Regions from separate parts of the Janthinobacterium sp. GW460-12-1-14-LB5 genome, predicted to be linked through region 3. Evidence: predicted binding sites of a transcription regulator. Region 3 holds the regulator's gene; each other region holds the start of a gene.
The links. Region 3 encodes FNR, which switches genes on or off when oxygen is low (the NO sensors DNR and NnrR bind a similar motif). Its sites were predicted from a motif close to TTGATNNNNATCAA; they were not measured.
Positions count from the first base shown of each region.

Region 1: a site for FNR is predicted at 1,999-2,012, ahead of AC07X6_RS17700 (serine protein kinase). Genes of this name have one in related genera too.
Region 2: a site for FNR is predicted at 2,111-2,124, ahead of AC07X6_RS15990 (universal stress protein). Genes of this name have one in related genera too.

Region 1 is NZ_JBWKYD010000016.1:93,392-97,904, reverse strand. Features, by position in the region: gene AC07X6_RS17700 (serine protein kinase) at 1-1,895, opposite strand, end outside; gene AC07X6_RS17695 (chymotrypsin family serine protease) at 2,155-3,333, shown strand; gene AC07X6_RS17690 (hypothetical protein) at 3,504-3,815, shown strand; gene AC07X6_RS17685 (catalase) at 3,921-4,513, opposite strand, start outside.
Region 2 is NZ_JBWKYD010000014.1:83,301-87,813, forward strand. Features, by position in the region: gene AC07X6_RS15980 (Crp/Fnr family transcriptional regulator) at 1-422, opposite strand, end outside; gene AC07X6_RS15985 (response regulator) at 763-1,407, opposite strand; gene AC07X6_RS15990 (universal stress protein) at 1,562-2,029, opposite strand; gene AC07X6_RS15995 (protein phosphatase CheZ) at 2,497-3,351, shown strand; gene AC07X6_RS16000 (chemotaxis protein CheA) at 3,351-4,513, shown strand, end outside.
Region 3 is NZ_JBWKYD010000013.1:67,868-72,380, forward strand. Features, by position in the region: gene ccoG (cytochrome c oxidase accessory protein CcoG) at 1-762, shown strand, start outside; gene AC07X6_RS15095 (FixH family protein) at 865-1,389, shown strand; gene fnr (fumarate/nitrate reduction transcriptional regulator Fnr) at 1,393-2,151, opposite strand; gene AC07X6_RS15105 (response regulator) at 2,391-4,513, shown strand, end outside.

The sequences.
Region 1 (4,513 bases), on a different contig from region 3:
TCGACGGCAGAGATCCTGGCCCGCACATCGTCATCGGGGCGCTTGGCCGAACCGACCAGCCGCAGCACGTCGCGCCGCTGCTCGAACAGATATTGCTGGATGGCATCGTGCAATTGCGCATGGCTGCCCAGGCCAAACGCTTCGCCCCGCTTGAAGGCGCTCATGGCCTTGCGCACCACTTCTTGGCGGAAAGACTGCTTGCCCGAGTCGCTGATGTGGATTTTTTCTTCCACGGCGCGCAGGAAGCGCTCGTCGGGACGGCGCTCTTCGCTGGTGATGGGGTCGCGGATCTGGCGGTTGTCGAGCATGGCTTCGACTTCATCGAGATATTTGTTCAGCAAGTCTTGCGCTTCCTGCTCGAATGACACAAACAAGGCCTTGTGCACATCGGCCTTGACCCAGCGGTTATAGAAATCCTTGCGCGTGAGCACCAGGTAATCGACCCACTTGCGCTTGCGCCGCGGCTCGATGCGCGCATCGTTTTCGATGCCGTCCTTCAGGGCCAGCAGCACGTCCATGGTGGACAGGCTGTTGCGCTGGGCGGAAATGATGGCGTGCGACAGGGCATTGATGACGAAACGGGGCGACACGCCCGACAGGCCCTCGTCGGGCGCCTTGTCGCGCTCGCGCATGCGGCGGATGTCGGCAGGCTGCAAGTCGTCCACGTCTTCGTTGGCGTAGATGCGCAGTTTCTTGACCAGTTCGGCTTCCTTGTCGTCGCCTTCGGGCAGGCGGCTGAGGATGGCAAACACGGCCGCCGCGTGCAGCACGTGCGGATCGAGGTGCACGCCGCGGAAGGCGGGCGCGGCCGCCAGGATCAGTTTGCGGTAGATGCGGGCTTCTTCGCGGTAATTGAGCGTGTACGGCACTTGCACGATGACCATGCGGTCGAGCAGCGCCTCGTTTTCGCTTTCTTGCAGGAATTTGCGAAATTCGGCCAGGTTCGTGTGTGCGAGGATGGTTTCGTCGAGGTAAATCAGGGGAAAGCGCGACACCTTGACATTCTTTTCCTGCGTCAAGGTCAGCAGCAGGTAGAGGAATTCCCGCTTGACCTTGAGGATTTCGATCATTTCCAGCATGCCGCGGCTGGCCGCATACACGGCGCCCGACCACGACCAGGCGCGCGGATCGCCTTCGTCGCCGTACTGCGCCACTTTCGACAGGTCGACGGAACCGACGAGGTCGGCCAGGTCGGCCGTCGTGGGATCATGCGGCGCATACGTGCCGATGCCGCAGCGGCCCGCCTCGGACAGGTGGATGCGCTCGACGGGCATGCGCAGGAAGTCGCCCCCGTACTGCTCTTCCAGGCGGGCGCGGCAGTGGGGGCACAACTCGCCATGCAGCTCGGCATCGTAGCTGGCGCGAAAGTCGGCGCGCATGCTGTGCGGCACCAGGTGCAGCGGCGATTCGTGCACGGGACAGCCGGCGATGCCGTACAGCGCGCCTTCGCTGCTGTGGCTGTATTCTTCCAGCCCCCGCTTGAGCAGGATCACCATGGTCGACTTGCCGCCCGACGGGGGGCCCAGCAACAGCAGCATGCGCCGGCCCACCTCGGAGCCGGCGGCGGCCGCCTTGAAATAGGCGGCCACGCGGTCGATGGCTTCGTCGATGCCGAACAGTTCGTCGTCGAACAGGCGGCAGCGGAAGCGCCCGCTGTCATCGGTCTGGCCATTCCAGCGCATCATGTCCCACAGGTACTGGTGCGCGCTGCGCGTCAGCAGGGCCGCGCGGCCGGGCAGGATTTGCTCGATGAAGTCGGCAAAACTGCCGCGCCAGGGGCTGATGCGGTGTTTTTCTGCCCAGGCCGCCATGCCGTGCATGAAACCCGCATGCTGGCCAGCGCCAGCGGCCTGTTCGGCGCCGTCGCCCGCGGGCGCGTCGTCGTGGCTTGTCATCCCTGGACTCGTCATCGTTTCCCCATCCATACCGTTGCTGCCGTGACGCAGGCCCAGTTCCAGCCTGCCAGCCAAGTATACGGCGCGGCCACTGTCCACACGCCTGATCTGGCTCAACCTTGACGAGGGAACTATTTTTATCCTCGCTGCCCTCATTAAGAAAGGGCAGCCATGCGCCAGTGCAGTTCAATCCAGATCAATACCGGCTGGCGCGGCCCGTCCACACTGGTGGTTTGCGACGACCCACGAGGAGAACACGATGACAGGCATTGAGAACGGTTTCAGCGCCCCGCCGGGCAGCAGCGGCAGGGGCCAAAGCGCGGACGATGAAGAGGCCGTCGGCCAGTTTGCCGTCCCCGGCGAAGACGACAATATGATCGAGAGCGCGTCCGTCGCGGAGGTGCCCGACGCCCTGAGCGGCGTCAGCATGGAATTGCTGGAAATCAAGCGCAGCATCGAGGACGGCATGCGCCAGGGTATCACCCAGGCGGGCGGCGTGCGCGCGGCCGATGCCTTCAGCGACGGCGGCAATATCCAGGGCGTGTCCATCGGCCTGGGCGAGGGCGCCAGCGACAGCTCGTCCGGCGAACCGGGCTTGCCTGCGCTGACCCTGTACGTGGCCGAACCCACCTCCGTCGACCGCGCCAAGGCGGCCATCGTGGGCGCCATGGGCGTGCGCGCCGCAGCCAGCGACAAAGTGCCCGTCAACATCGTCGTCACGGGCGTGATCGATGCGCAGCCGCACCGTTTCCGCTTGCGCCCGGCACCGGGCGGCGTGTCGGTCGGGCATTTCCGCATCACGGCCGGCACCATTGGCTGCCTGGCCGTGGGGCGCAGCGCGCCGCGCGACGGCCGCTTGATGATACTGAGCAATAATCACGTACTGGCCAATTCCAACGGCGGCGTGTTCAACGATTGCATCGTGCAGCCTGGCCCCATCGACGGCGGCCGCTGCCCGCAAGACCAGGTGGCCGTGCTCGAACGCTTCGTGCCCATCAATTTCAGCGGCGGCGTCAATTATGTCGATTGCGCCACCGGCTGGGCCTGGCCAGACCGCGTGCGGCCCGAACTGGTCTACCTGAGCGGCGGCGTGCCCGCGTACTTCCGCATCAGCAATGCGCTGGTGGCGCCCGCGCTGGGCATGCTGGTCGGCAAGTCCGGCCGCACGACGCAATTGACGCAGGGCCGCATCACGGGCCTGGGCGCCACCATCAACGTCAATTACGGCAGCGGCAGGATCGCGCTGTTCCAGGACCAGATCGCCATCACGGGCCTGAGCGGGGCCTTCAGCGCGGGCGGCGATTCCGGCTCCTCCATCTGGACCTGGAACCAGCAGCGCAATCCCGTCGGCCTGCTGTTTGCTGGCGGCAACAACATCACGTTTGCCAACCAGATGCGGCGCGTGGTGGTGGCGCTCGACATCAATTTATACACTTGAGTACGCCAACAGGCAGCGGTGCGGCCCCGCCGCGGCGCCTTGCCCAAGGCGGCTTTTTGTACGATGATGATCTTGTCAGGGGGCAGCAGTCGCGCATGGTTGCGTCCGGCGAAGGGCGCCGCAGCACCGGGTGGCCGGGTGTATCATGGAGTGGATCAGGAGGGTGTGTCATGTCAAACAGTAAATTCGCACAATCGCCATATGCCGTCTTCGAGGACGCCGCCATGCCGTATTTGCCGGATGAGGCTCTTGTCCATGCCCCGCCGCCTGGCCGCCTGGAAGCGGCAAGGCGGCGCAACGAGCGGGCGCTGATGGCCATCGACGGCGTGGAAGGCGTCAGTCTGGGGCAGACGGCCGTGGGCGGGGAAGCCCTCGTCGTGTATCTGCGCGACTCGTCCGTCAAGCGGCGCGTGCCGTTGCAGGTCGACGGTTATCCCGTGGAAACGAGCATCACGGGCCAGATCGATATCCAGCGCTGGTAGGCAGGCGGGCCGGGCGGCTGGCCTGCCTGCAGCCAAATATTGTGGTGGAAAGCCTGTTGCCAGGCCTTCCATGCCGTCTTGCAGCCTGCCTTCGATCAGCCTGCCTTATTTGCTCAGGCGGCCTATCGCTTCGGCCACGCCCGCGCCATACGCGGGGTCGCACAGGGTGCAGTTGCCGATGTGGCGTTGCTTGACCTGCTCCGAGGCGCCCGAGATGGCGCGCGCCGTGTTGTCGAACAAGGCTTGCTGCTGTGCCGGCGTCATCAGGCGGAACAGGGCGCGCGGCTGCGAATAGTAATCCTCGTCGACCCTGTGGTTCCAGTGGTCGGCCGCGCCCTCGATACTCAGCGGCGGCTCGCGGAAATCGGGCTGCTCGGCCCATTCCTGCTCGCTGTTCGGTTCATAGCCCAGGGTTCCCCCCTGGTTGCCGTCGACTCGCATCTGGCCGTCGCGGTGGTAGCTGTGGAACGGGCATTTCGGCGCGTTGACGGGGATATGGCTGTGGTTGACGCCGAGGCGGTAGCGCTGCGCGTCGCCATACGAGAACAAGCGGCCTTGCAGCATCTTGTCCGGCGAAAAGCTGATGCCGGGCACGACGTTGGCCGGGTTGAAGGCCGCCTGCTCCACTTCCGCGAAATGGTTGTCGGCATTGCGGTTCAGTTCCAGCACGCCCACCTCGATCAGCGGGTAGTCGCCGT
Region 2 (4,513 bases), on a different contig from region 3:
AGTTCGCGGCTCATCACGCCATACATGACGTTTTCCAGTTCCAGGTGGACTCTGCCCAGGGCCGTGAGTTTCTTGAACGGCAGCAGGATCAGGTCGCAGTCGGACAGGGCCACCGCTTCCGAGGAGTAATGGCGCGAGTGGATGCCGTCGACGCCCAGCATGTCGCCTTTCATGGGGAAGCTGAGTACCTGCTCATTGCCGAATTCGTCGATGAGCACGGTTTTCAGGAAGCCTGAGTTGACGATGTACAGGGTGTCGAATGGTTGCCCGATGGTGTGCACGCGCTGGCCCGTCTTGAATTGCACGTGCTGGAACAGCAGTTCGTCGGCGGCGATGGTACAGGCGCTGGAGATATGCAGCAGGTCGCACACCTCCTTCAGGTTCGACCATAGCCGGCCCTGGCGCTGGCGCCCCGCTTCCATCGGAGTGGCAGGGGGCAGCGATGGAGCGGCAGCGCGGGTGTCAGGCGTTTGCGTGGACAGCATGTTCATCTCCTGGTGACAGGTAGTTCAGAGTTGAATGACGGGGTGCACAGGGCGGCGGGCGGGCAAGGGCCGGCGGCGCGCGTCCAGGCAGGTAATGCTCAATTCGCTGAAGACTTGCTGTGTGATGAAATAACTTCCCAGCAACTTGATTACTGGTTTCAGTATGCCAACAACCGTATGCAATTAATATCAGCAGTGGCTGAATATGGCAGTAGGAGCTGTGGTAGATGAAGTAGGATTGTTCCTACAGTCGACGCGCGGGCGCGCGCCGTTGGACTTAGGTCTTGAAGGGGGAGAGCAGGCGGTGCGCGACGGCATACTGGACCATTTCAGACAGCGAGCTCATGCCCATCTTTTGCATGATGCGCGTCTTGTGCGTACTCACGGTCTTGACGCTCAGGTGCAGATTGTTGGCGATTTCCGTGATTGACTTGCCTGCCACCAGCAGGGAAAAGACTTCGAATTCGCGGTCCGACAACTGTTTATGCAGCAAGCTTTCATTCGGCATCATGATGTTGAGCACGAGTTGCTCCGCCACCTCGGCGCTGATGTAGGGACGGCCCGACGCCACCTTGTGGATGGCGCCCACCAGCTGGGTGCCCGCGCTTTCCTTGGTCAGATAGCCTTGCGCGCCGGCGCGGATGGCGCGCACCGCATATTGTTCTTCCTCGTGCATGGTGAGGATCAGGATGGCCAGCTTGGGTGCTTCGCTGCGGATTTGCCGGATCAGGTCGACACCGCTGCGGCCCGGCATCGACAGGTCGAGCAGCAACAGATCGAAGCCGCCCTGGCGCACGTGGTTGAGCACTTCGAAGCCGTCGATGGCTTCACCCACGATATCGATATCCGGTGCGCCGTCGAGGATGCGCTTCAATCCTTCACGCATGATGGTGTGGTCGTCGGCAATCACAATACGTATCATAGGCGGGCAATCTGGAAGCGTGTAGTCTGCTCTGGCCGTTTCGTGGCGGCCAATTGTTGAGAAGCGAGAAACATTGTCATTTTAACTGAAATGGCCGCGGATTTGCCTTTTTCTTAATGTGCAGGCCGCGGCGGCCCCATGGCCATGTGACCCCTTATTTCGTCGGGGGTTCCTTGATCAGCCGATGCACGAGCACCGGCAATTTCGAGTGCGACAGCACTTTATTGGTCACGCTGCCCAGCAGCAACTGACCCCAGCCGCTGCGGCCGTGCGAGCCCATGAAGATCAGGTCGCATTGCTGCAATTGCGCCACTTCCACGATTTTCAGGGCCGGGCTGTCGGAAAAGGCCGTCAAGCCCGTCGCTTGCAGGCCCCGCTTGGCCGCCGCGTCGAGGATGGGCTGCCAGTGGTCGGCGCCCGCCTTGCGCATGGCGATGCGGTATTCCTCTTCGCTGGGATAGCTTGGTGGAATGATTTCGATGTACACCGGGTACTGGTATTCGGGCGCCACGTACACGGCAAGGATATCGGCGTGCATCTGTTCGGCAAAGGCAACGCCGGCACAGGCCGTCAAGTTGGAGACGGTGGAACCGTCCGTGGCGATCAGAATTTTCTTATACATGGCAGGTCCTTTGGCGGTGACTCAGCGCGCGCAACGCCTCTTATTGTAGACGGGGCGGCAGCATTGTATTCATGTAAAGACTTGATAATTATCAATACAACTGCACCTTCAGTATAGACAACATTGGCAGAAAGATCGTGTTTTACCTGCAACGATGTCCGTATGGCGCTGTTGCGCAGGCGCCCGGGAGCAGGATTTCTTGTGTCATGCGTGGTCTTGCACGCACGCCAATGGTAGTATTTCAAAATACAACAGCAGGAACACTTATTTCCTGACGGAAAAGCTCTTGTGGACAAGCTTTGCACCAGGAAGCGCGTTTTGAGATTTACCAACAGGGCGGCGCCCTGCTACACTCGCACCATCGCAGCGGTATTGCCTCAAATCATCTTAATCGAGACATTGTGGGTATCAGTCTGTAAAACGCACAGTTCAGGCGGAATTTTGACAAATTATGGAGAAGCAGGGATATGACCAACGCCGCTGATGATTTCGATGCATTATTCGATGAAGTATCTGCGCAAAGTGCGGCAGCGGCTCAGCCCGCACCTGCCGCCGCGCCCGCTCCCGCCGTGATTGCGGAGGACGATTTTGACGCCCTGTTCGACTCCGTGTCGGCCAGTGCCGCCGTGCCGGCGCCAGCCGCAGCGGCCGAGCCGGCCGTCGCGGAAGCGGCGCCCGCGGCAGTTGCCGCGCCTGGCGAAGCGGCCGATCCCGTCGACCAGTCCGACAAGCCGATGTTCGAGCGCCTGGGCGGCATCGTGCGCCTGCTGCACGATTCGCTGCGCGAACTGGGCTACGACAAGGCGTTGACGGAAGCGTCGTCGCAGATCGTCGACGCGCAGGACCGCCTGGAATATGTCGCCACCCTGACGGAGCAGGCCGCCAACAAGGTCCTGAACACGCTCGACGAAGGCATGCCGGCGCAAGACGTGCTGTCGAAGAAGGCCAAGGACATGGACGGCCGCTGGACGGCGCTGTTCGACGGCAAGCTGAGCCTGGAAGAATTCAAGGCCCTGGCCGGCGATTCGCGCCAGTTCGCGCAAGCCGTTGCCGAGGCGACGGAAGCGGAAAAAGCCCGCTTGCTGGAAATCATGATGGCGCAGGACTTCCAGGACATCACGGGCCAGCTGATCAAAAAAGTGGTCAACATCACCAAGACGGTGGAAAACGAGCTGGCCCAGCTGTTGCGCGACAACGCGCCGGCCGAGGTTCGCGAAAAACTGGCGCAAAAGCCGGTGCCGCTGATGCAGGGCCCGTCCGTGCCGTCGGTGGCGCTGGACCAGGATAATGTAGACGACCTTCTTGCGGATTTGGGATTCTAATGGACGATATGCTCAAGGATTTCGTCGTTGAGGCGATGGATCTTGCGGTTAATGTAGAAGAGCACTTATTGCGCCTCGAGCGTGATCCTGACAACAAGGAAACACTGAATGCCGTGTTTCGTTCCTTCCACACCATCAAGGGTGGCGCCGGTTTCATGGGCTTGCCCGCGCTGGTGGCGGCCTGCCACCTGACGGAAAACCTGTTCGACGCCTTGCGCACGGGCGCCGCGCCCGTGACGCCGATCGCCATCGAGGCGGCGCTGCAGGCGTCCGGTTTCGTCGCCGACCAGCTGACGGAACTGGCCAATGGTTCTGCGCCGGAAAGCTTGCCGGCCATGCCGGAAGAGCTGGAACACATCCTGACGAATGCCATCGAAGGCAAGGGCATGGATGCGCCTGCGCCAGCCGCCGCCGTGGTGGCGGAAGTGGCCGCGCCCGTTGCCGAAGCCGTGGTGGCGGCGCCTGCCGCTGCCGCTGCCGTTTCCACCGCCGGCGCCGATGGCCTGGACTGGGAAGGCATGTATAACGCCGTCGTGCCCGAGGGCAGCCGGGTCGCTGCCGCGCCGGTGTCCGCCGTCGCCGCTGCCCCTGCCGTCGTGGCCGCGGCTGCGCCCGCCGCTGCTGCCGCTGCCGCCAAGCCGGCCGCCAAGGCCTGGGATGGCGCGGAACGGCGCGAAGAGCGTCCGGAAGTGCGCCATGCCGCGCCCGTCAAGGAAGACAGCATCCGCGTCGACGCCGTCAAGCTCGACGCGCTGCTGGAAGTGGCCGGCGAATCCGTGCAGGCTGCCAACCAGGCTGCCGTGCTGCTCGAACGCTTGCTTCAATTCAAATTCGAAGGCCAGGCCGCCACCCTGATGGCGACCTTGGCGGAAACCCTGGAACGCGCTTCGCGCTACTCGACGGAACTGCAGCGGGCGACTTTGGCCACGCGCATGCAGCCCGTGGGCCGTCTGTTCCAGAAATTCCCGCGCCTGGTGCGCGAACTGGCCAAGGATCTGGGCAAGGATGTCGAACTGACCATCGAAGGCGCGGAGACGGAAGTCGACCGCGTGGTGGTCGACAGCCTGTACGATCCGCTCGTGCACATGCTGCGCAACTCGCTCGACCATGGCGTCGAATCGCCGGAAGCGCGCCTGGCTGCCGGCAAGCCCGCCAAGTCGTA
Region 3 (4,513 bases):
AAATACATGTGCCCCTACGCGCGCTTCCAGAGCGCCATGTTCGACCAGGACACCCTGATCATCACCTACGATGCCAAGCGCGGCGAACCACGCGGCGCCATGAGCAAGAAGGCCGGCAACAACGACAAGCTGGGCGATTGCATCGACTGCACCCTGTGCGTGCAGGTGTGTCCGACCGGCATCGATATCCGCAACGGCCTGCAGTATGAATGCATCGGCTGCGCCGCCTGCGTCGATGCCTGCAATACCGTGATGGACAAGGTCGACCGGCCGCGGGGACTGGTACGCTACAGTACCGACCATGCGATGGAAAACAACTTCAATTCGAAGCAGATACGCCAGCGCGCCATGCGCCCGCGCGTCTTGATCTACACTTCCATCCTGGCCCTGATCATCATCGCCGTGTGTACTTCGCTGGCGCTGCGCACGCCGCTGAAGATGGACGTGATCCGCGACCGCGGTTCGATGGGACGCGAAGTGGAAGACGGCATGATCGAAAACGTCTACCGCCTGCAGATCATGAACACCTCGGAGCAAAGCCAGCATTTCAAAATCAGCGCATCCGGCTTGCCGGGCCTGACCTTGCTGACGCGCGAAGAAGTGACCTTGCAGCCGACGGAAACGCTGGGCTGGCCGATCCGCCTGCGCGTGCCGCACGGCATCGGCGAGAAAGGCTCGAACAAGATTGCGATCGAATTGCAATCGCTGGACGACCCGTCGCTGCATGTGCGTGAAAGCGCGGTATTCATCGTGCCACGTTAACAAGGAAAGGCGGACGGGGACCGGGTGCCCTCGCCGCCGCCACGAAGTTGCAGGAAGGCCGGTCCCCGCATGGGGACTGGCCGTTTAAACAGGAGAAATAGCATGTCCGACAGTCTGAAACTGCAACCTCCCGTTGCCCCGTGGTACAAGCACCGCTGGCCATGGCTGCTGATGATCGGTCCCGGCCTGTCCGTGGTCGTCGGCAGTTTCATGGGCTATATTGCGTTTACGCAACCCGATGCGCTGGTGGTGGGCGATTATTACAAGCAGGGCAAGGCCATCAACCAGGATTTGAAGCGCGACACGATCGCCAGCGACCTGGCGATGGATACCAGCCTGGCGTATGACGTCGCTGCAGCGCGCCTCAGCGGTTCCGTGCACAGCTTCGGCAAGGCGTACCAGGGTCCGCTGCAGCTGCACCTGGCGCATGCGACGTTGCCGGAAAAGGATATCAAGCTGCTGGTGCAGCCCGATGCGGCCGGCAATTTTTCCGTGACGCTGCCGATGCTCGAGCGCAGCCGCTGGCAGGTGCTGGTGGAAAACGACAAGCGCGAGTGGCGCCTGTCCGGCATCTGGACCTGGCCGTTGCAGCGCAGCATCGCGCTGCACGCCGATGAAGAGCTGTAAGCCTTATTTGCAGACGTCGGTGCCGGCCGTAATAGCTTTTAACTTGGCCGGCTGCAAGATCTCGATCTCACGGTTGGAGACGCGCAGCCAGCCTTCCTTCTTGAATTTCGACAATAAGCGGCTGACGCTCTCGATGGTCAGGCCCAGGTAGTTGCCGATTTCCTCGCGCGACATGCGCAGCTGGAATTTGCTGCTCGAATAGCCGCGCGCCTCGTAGCGCGACGCCAGGTTGACGATGAAAGCGGCAAAACGCTGCGTCGCCTGCATATTGCCCAGCAACAGCATCACGCTTTGCTCGCGCGTGATTTCCTGGCTCATCATGCGGTGGAAATGACGCAGCAGGGTCGGCATGTTGCCCAGCAATTGTTCCAGGCTGGAAAACGGGATTTCACACACTTCACTATCTTCCAGGGCCACCGCATTACAGTGGTGGCGGTCGGCGCTGATGGCGTCCATGCCCAGCAGTTCACCCGCCATCTGGAAACCCGTCACCTGCTCTTCGCCGCCGGGATTGATCTGGTACGTCTTGAAGTGGCCCAGACGGATCGCGTACAGGTTCTGGAACGAGTCGCCGATGCGGAACAGCGAGGCGCCGCGCACGATCTTGCGGCGGCGGCCGATGATCTGGTCCAGTCTGTCCATGTCGCCCACATCGAGGCCCATCGGCAGGCACAATTGATGCATGCTGCAAGTCGAGCATCGCGCACGCAACGCCTCCACGTTCACGGTGGGCAAGGTTGGAGTGAGTAGCGCTTCAGTCATGTCGGTACCTTTTAGAAAATGCAACAACAAGTTTACTGCATACAGGGTTGCCGTGTGCCAATTTCACCGCAATTTCGCTGAATAAACGACGTTCCGACTTTAATTATATGGCAACATCGTCAAAAGGCCGTACGGGGCGGGCAATTTGCGCGGTGGCGCTTGCCAAGCTGGGGCATTGATAGGAAAATTCCTGACAGCATTATCTGCCGCCTGTGCCGCCCGGTACTGAAAAGGAAATCATGAAGCCTCTCGGCATCAAAGCAAAAGTCGCGCTGGCCACCAGCCTGACCTCGATCGCCATGATCGCGCTGGTCACGATGATCCAGGTGCAGCACATGCGCGACGATTTCACCCGAGTACTGCTGAGCCAGCAGTCGTCCCTGATCACCCGCACCGCCGCCGAACTCGACGACAAGCTGGCCATGCTGCTGCAGATCGTCACCCTGACGGCCAGGCAGCAGCCGCCGGAACTGATCGCCCAGCCCGCCCAGTTGCGCCAATACTATTCGCGCCGCTCGATGCTGGTGCTGTTCGACGACGTGCTGGTGCTCGACGCGCATGGCGCCGTCGTGGCCGACATGCCGGAAGTGGCGGGGCGCGCCGGCATCAATGTTGCCGAGCGCGAATACTTCCAGACCGTCCTGCGCACGCGCCAGCCCATGATCACGGAACCGATGCTGGGCAAATCGAGCGGCATGCCCATCGTGCAGATGGTAGCGCCCGTGCTGGCCGCCGATGGCCAGGTGGCCGGCGTGGTGATCGGCGTATTGCGCCTGTACAAGGACAACCTGCTGGGCCGTTTGCGCTCGGAAAAGATCGGCAAGAGCGGCTATTACTTCATCCTCACGCGCGGCGCCGTGCCGCGCTACGTGCTGCACCCGGACACCAGCCGTTTGCTGCAGCCGCGCCTGCCGAACGCCAACCTGACGACGACCCAGCTGCTGAAGGACGATGGCGAAGGCAGCATGGTCAGCACCAACAGCCGCGGCATTACGGCCGTCAACAGCTTCAAGCGCCTGAAATCGGTGAACTGGCTGCTGGCCGCCTCGCTGCCCATCGACGACGCCTTCGAACCGTTCGATGGCGTGCTGTACCGGCTGGTGCTGTGGAGCATCCTCGCCTCGCTGCTGGCCGCGGCAGTGCTGGGCTGGGTTACCGTGCGCCTGCTGTCGCCCCTGGTGCGCCTGCGCGATACCCTGCAGGCGCTGCGCACCAGCGGCAGCCGCTTCACCCCCGTACCCGTGCAGCAGCGCGACGAGATCGGCCAGCTGACGGAAGCCTTCAACGGCCTGATGAGCGAACGCGACCGGCTGCAGCAGGAGCTCGAAGCGCGCGCGGCGGAGCTGGAGCAGGAGCGCGACCGGGCCGAGGCGGCCAACCGCGCGAAGAGCGATTTCGTGGCCAACATGAGCCATGAAATCCGCACGCCCCTCAATGCCGTGCTGGGCATGGTGTATCTGCTGGGAAATACCAAGCTCGATACGGAACAGCGCAAGTATCTGACCATGGTGCGCGTGGCGGGCCAGTCGCTGCTGGGCATCCTCAACGACGTGCTCGATTATTCGAAGATCGAGGCGCGCCGCATGGAATTGTCGCCCGTCGAATTCGACCTCGACGAAGTCATGAACACGCTGGCCACGACGATGACGATGAATGCGGGCGAAAAGGAGCTGGAACTGGCCATTGCCGTCGAGCCCGACGTGCCGCGGCGCCTCGTGGGCGACGCCCAGCGGCTGCAGCAGATCCTCGTCAACCTGGCCGGCAACGCCATCAAGTTCACGGAGCAAGGCGAAGTGGTGGTGGCCGTCAGTCTGGCCGAGAAGGACAACGGCCGCGCCTGGCTGCGCTTTGAAGTGCGCGACACGGGCATCGGCATGACGGAACTGCAGCAACAGCAGCTGTTCGCCGCGTTTTCGCAGGGCGACCAGAGCATCACGCGGCGCTTCGGCGGCACGGGCCTGGGCCTGGCCATCAGCAAGCAGCTGATCCACATGATGGGCGGCGACATCGCCGTCGCCAGCAGCGAAGGCAAGGGCAGCCGCTTCTGGTTCAGCGTGCCGTTCGACATGCTGGCGCAGCCGGCCGAAACGCGGCGCACGCCCACCCTGGGCCAGCTGCGCCTGCTGGTGGCCGACGACAACCGCACCACGCGCGAGCTGATCGTCAAGCTGATCGAGGCATGGGGCTGGCTGGCCGACGAAGTGGATTCCGGCTTTGCCGCCATCGAGCTGTACCGCGAGCGCCTGGCGCAGCAGCAACCGTACGACGTGGTGCTGGCCGACTGGCACATGCCCGTGATGGACGGCCTGGCCACGGCCAAGGCCATCCGCCAGGCGGCGGCCGGCCAGCGCCAGCCCATCGT